DNA from 2 places in the Microbacterium sp. UBA1612 genome. Region 2 is predicted to be linked to the other one. Evidence: predicted binding sites of a transcription regulator. Region 2 holds the regulator's gene; the other holds the start of a gene.
The links. The regulator HspR, encoded in region 2, represses chaperone genes until heat shock. The targets are predictions, from matches to a motif close to AAGTTGAGTCNNNNNGACTCAACTT.
Positions count from the first base shown of each region.

Region 1: a site for HspR is predicted at 1,408-1,432, ahead of B3S45_RS09440 (Hsp20/alpha crystallin family protein). Genes of this name have one in related genera too.

Region 1 is NZ_DCMW01000022.1:19,324-21,777, forward strand. It holds gene B3S45_RS09435 (L-serine ammonia-lyase, iron-sulfur-dependent, subunit alpha) at 1-796, opposite strand, end outside; gene B3S45_RS09440 (Hsp20/alpha crystallin family protein) at 886-1,356, opposite strand; tRNA gene B3S45_RS09445 (tRNA-Arg) at 1,645-1,717, opposite strand; gene B3S45_RS09450 (asparagine synthase) at 1,763-2,377, opposite strand.
Region 2 is NZ_DCMW01000014.1:26,133-28,586, reverse strand. It holds gene B3S45_RS05580 (AI-2E family transporter) at 1-682, opposite strand, end outside; gene B3S45_RS05575 (potassium channel family protein) at 692-1,438, opposite strand; gene B3S45_RS05570 (heat shock protein transcriptional repressor HspR) at 1,496-1,954, opposite strand; gene B3S45_RS05565 (DnaJ C-terminal domain-containing protein) at 2,085-2,454, opposite strand, start outside.

The sequences.
Region 1 (2,454 bases), on a different contig from region 2:
CGCCGAGCCACTCTCCCGGCAACTCGCGACCACCGGCCGCAGTGGTGTCCTCGAGCTGTGCTCGGATCACGCTCGCGCGCCGCTTCACCTTCAGCATGCCCGGCAGCACCCCGTCGGCGTGCAGACCCGCCGTCACACAGTCGGCCATCGCATCCCAGATGCGATCGAGGCCGGCCGCGACCTCGGCCTCCGAGCGCAGCGCCGTCTCGTTCATGCGCGCAGCCTCGGCGATCGTCAGGTGGCGCTCGTCGCAGATCGCGAGGAGCTCCTCCGCCGAATCGAAGCGGATCGGTGACGGAGTCGCTTCGATCCTCGGAGCCTCGCCGTCGCGCCGGATGAAACCGCCGCCCACGGAGTAGTAGGTCTCCTCAGCCAGCACGCCGCCCTCGTCGTCGCGCGCGACGAGCGTCATCGCGTTCGGATGCTCCGGGAGGCGCGTCCGAGGTTCGAAGCTCACGTCCGCCTTGGCGAAGGGCACCGGTCTCATGCCGCCGAGGAGCATCCGGTCCCCGTCCGCCAGGTTCGACCAGGCCCCGCGGATCGCTCCCGGATCGGCCGTCTCGGGATCGAGCCCGGAAAGCCCGGCGACCACCGCATCCGGAGTGCCGTGGCCGATTCCTGTCGCCCCGAGGGACCCGTAGAGCGCGCACGTCACACCCGTGACCCGGTCGAGAAGCTTGCTCTCGCGCAGGCGGACGGCGAAGTCACGCCCGGCGCGCATCGGGCCGACGGTGTGGGAGCTCGAGGGTCCTACTCCGATGGAGAACAGCTCGAACGCCGAGACATAGGCGCTCATCGCTCCAGGCTACGCCCCACGGCCTGCTCCGCGCCGAGACAGAGCGACAGCCCCGGCTCGTGGAGTCGGGGCTGTCGCCGGAGGGAGGTCTACTGTTCGACGGGCGTCGGTCCGTCCGCGGATGCCGCGGAGTGGGACTCATGCGCCTGCAGCACCGAGTGCTGGGCCTCGGTCGCGACCTCGATCTTGCGCGGCTTCGCCTTCTCGCTGACCGGGATCGTCACCGACAGCACGCCGTTGCCGTAGCTCGCCGAGATGCGTTCAGTGTCGATGCCCTGTCCGAGGTTCAGCTGCCGAACGAAGCTCGCCGCCTCGCGCTCCCGGGTGATCCACTTGACGCCGTCGCCCGACGCGAGGGTCCGCTCGGCGCGAATCGTCAGCAGCTGGCCGTCGACGTCGATGTCGACCGAGCCCGGGTCGATGCCGGGGAGGTCGGCGTTCAGGACGTAGTGGTCGCCATCGCGATAGAGGTCCATCGGCATGCGGCGGGGTCCACGTCGCGCGTCGAGGAGGCTCGACGCCATGCGGTCCAGCTCACGGAACGGGTCGTAGGTTCCCATTTCTGCTCCTTCGTAGCGGGTCGGATGCGGCCATCCGACAGTGTCTTGTCCAAGTTGAGTCACATTGACTCAAGTAAGCCCAGATTAGCACTCTCCTCCTGCGAGTGCCAGATCTTTCGATCGCCCTGGGCGAACGGGACGACAAGAATGCCGAAAGGGTCGGGATCAGCCGGCAGCGCCGACCTCGGGACGCCATCGCGCCCGCGTGCCATACGGGCCGACCGCCGCCGGAAACGCGAAAATCCCCCGCCCGATGGGCGAGGGATTCCTCACTGTCTCAACACAGTGCGCGCCTCGAGGGACTCGAACCCCCAACCTTCTGATCCGTAGTCAGATGCTCTATCCATTGAGCTAGAGGCGCAGGACCTCCGCGCGAAACGGCGCGAAGGCCGAGGTTCAGACTACCTCACGATTCGGTCGGTGGCGAATCGATGGCGGCGGCGACGTCTTCCGGTTCGTCCACCGCTCCGACCGTGACGTCGCCGATACGACGGCGGTGGGCTGCCAGGCGCGGCAGATCGACGAGACGCAGAGCCTGCATGCGTGCGGCCCGCATCTGCCCGTAGTCGGGTTCGAGGTCGGGACGTGCTCCCTCGACGACCAGCCGCCGCTGCAGATTCGACTCGACGTCGCCCCAGGCGGCCTGGCGTGCACCGGCGACGAGTTCAGCGACGGCCTCGGCGTCGTCGGCCCGCTCGCGCAGCACCTTCGCGACGCCGGTGTACTGCCGCTGTCGACGTCGAAGGTTGCGGGTGTCCCGATCGCGGTAGTCGTGCGTGCCGTCGGGATCGGAGTACTTCCCCCACGCCTTCTTGCGCTGCTTGCGGGTGAGGTCGGCCGCGGCCTCCTGCTCGGCGGCGAGCGCCAGAAGCGTCTCCCTGGCGAAAGGGGCGACCCGTTCGGGATCGAAGGGCTCGTTGCGCGCGATCGTGTCGACGAGGATGCGGTTGCGCACCGCGAGCCGTGCCGCGGCGTCGGCGATCGAGACACCTTCCGCGATCGCGTCTGCGTTGCGCCCCATCCGCACACCTCCCGTCCACACGAGATCGTATCGTCCGCACCTGAGCCGGATCTGGCATGCGCCGTGTGCGATACCCG
Region 2 (2,454 bases):
GCGCCCACAGCGCGAGCCCGTCGATCACGGCGACGATGAGACCGAACGCGGCGTTGACGACGTAGTAGCGGCGCACGCTGCGGTTGTAGGCCGCGAAGCGCCCGAGGGTCGGTCGGATGCCGGTGCCGAACGCCGTCTCGGCGCGCGAGTACCGCGACGCGTCGGCGGCCATGAAGATGACGTAGGCCAGCACGAAGAAGAACGCCGTGAGTACGCCGAGCACGCTGCCCCCGACAGACGACGCGATCGTCAGCAGGGTCGACGGCGAGAGCAGCGAGGCCGTCGCGGCGGCGATCTGGTCGTCGAGGCCGAAACCGCGGAGCCACTCCACGACGGCCAGGGCGGTCCGCTGCAGATCTCCGGCGAAGTCCTGCACGAGCCGCCCGAACTGCACGCCGGCGAAGGCGAGCATGACGGCGAGCACGGCGAGGATGAGGTAGCCGAGCACGATCACGGCGGTGGTGGCCGCCCATCGCGGCCACCCCCTGCGGCGCAGCGCCGTGCCGAGCGGCTGGCAGATGATCACGATGACCGCGCCGAGCACGAGCGGCCCGACGACATCGCGGCCGATCGAGAGCCCCACGAGCACGATCACCGACGCGGCGAGTCCGATCACGATCCGCAGCGACGGCGACAGCGCCGGTGGCGCGGGTGCGGCGGGTGCGGGGGCGGGACGCTTCACGATGCCAGGCTAGGCGCTCGGCGGGCGGTCGGTGGATGCGGCGCCGTCGCCCGGCCGGCCGAGGCGGGTTCCGAGGTCGTCGATCTGGGCGGCGAGGGCGCGCACCTGCCCGCGCGTGGCGGCTTCGCCCGCGTCATCCGCACCGGCGGCGGCCCGCTCGAGCACCCACGAGGCGAAGGTGGCCGAGACGACACCGACGACGGCGATGCCGCCGGTCATGAGCAGCACCGCGATGACCCGACCCCACGCGGTGACCGGCGTGTAGTCGCCGTAGCCGACGGTGGTGATCGTGACAAACGCCCACCACAGGGCGTCGCCGAACGAGGTGATGTTCGCGTTCGGGGCGTCGCGCTCGGCTTCGAGCACCGTGAGGGCGGCGACCCAGATGAGGGTGAGGGCGGCACCCGCGCCGTAGACGGCGATGCGTGCGCGGAGGGCCGCACCGGCGGTGCGCTGCAGCACGTGGATGACGGTGAGCGCCTTGAGCAGGCGCAGCGGGCGGAGGGCGGGGATCACCACGACGCACAGGTCGAACAGGTGGGAGCGGAACCAGCGGCCCTTCGGCTTGGCGAGGGAGAGCTGCACGATGTAGTCGATCGCGAACACGACCCAGGTGGCGAACATGATCGCCCGGGCGAGGGAGAACTCGCCGCCCTCGAGGTCGGCGATCACCTGCCACGAGTACGCGACGATGAAGGCGAGCGAGGCGATGATCAGCGGCCAGTTCGTGATCTGCTGCCACCGGTCCAACGTCATGCGTTCGAGCCTAGAAGCGCCGCCCGGCGTTGACCGGCAGCCTCGCCGCCCAGGCTCTCACGAGTCGGTGTCGTCGGCGGGAGGCAGGGCGCGGTGCGGACGCCACAGCACGACCTCGGTGGCGCGACGCACGCGGGTGCCGTGGCGCAGCGAGATGACCGAGCCGGTCGCGCCGGCCGCGAACACGCGCGCACCGGGGCGTCGCTCGAGCTCGCTCTTCATGCGGTCTTCGAGGTCGCGCACGCGCAGGTGCAGCTCGCGCACCCGGTTCTCCAGTTCGAGGATGCGCGCGATGGCCGGCAGACTCATGCCCTCCGCCGACATGCGCGCGACCTCTCGCAGCTGCGCGACGTGCCGCAGCGAGTAGCGGCGCGACCCGCCCTGGGTGCGGGCGGGCACGACGAGGCCGAGACGGTCGTACTGGCGCAGGGTCTGCGGATGCATCCCCGCCAGCTCCGCGGCGCCGGCGATGGCGAGGATCGGTGCGTCCTCGTCGATCTCGTCGGGGTCCACCATGTGCTCACCTCGTTCCGTTTCGTCTCCTCGCTCCGCTCGTCGCTCAACGACCGGAAAGGTTGATCCCAAGGTACTCCGCGGCCACCGGTCACCCCCACCGGTCGTTGAGCGAGCGGAGCGAGACGAAACGCTACGTGCGCGCCTTCGCCATGAGGTCCGCGCGCGGGTTCTCCTTCGGCTCCAGCGCCTGATACGCCGCGAGCGCCTCACGGGCCGCGTCATCCAGGTGCGACGGCACCGCCACCTGCACCTCCGCCAGGAGGTCGCCGGTGCCCTTCTGCGTCTGCACGCCACGACCCTTGACCCGCAGCACGCGCCCCGACGGGGTGCCCGCCGCGACCCGCAGTCGCACCGGGTCTCCGCCGAGGGTCGGCACCTCGATCGTGGCGCCGAGGGTGGCCTCGGTGAAGGTCACCGGCACGGTCACGCGCAGGTTCAGCCCGTCTCGGGTGAACACCGGATGCGGCCGCACGGTCACCTGCACGACGATGTCGCCCGAT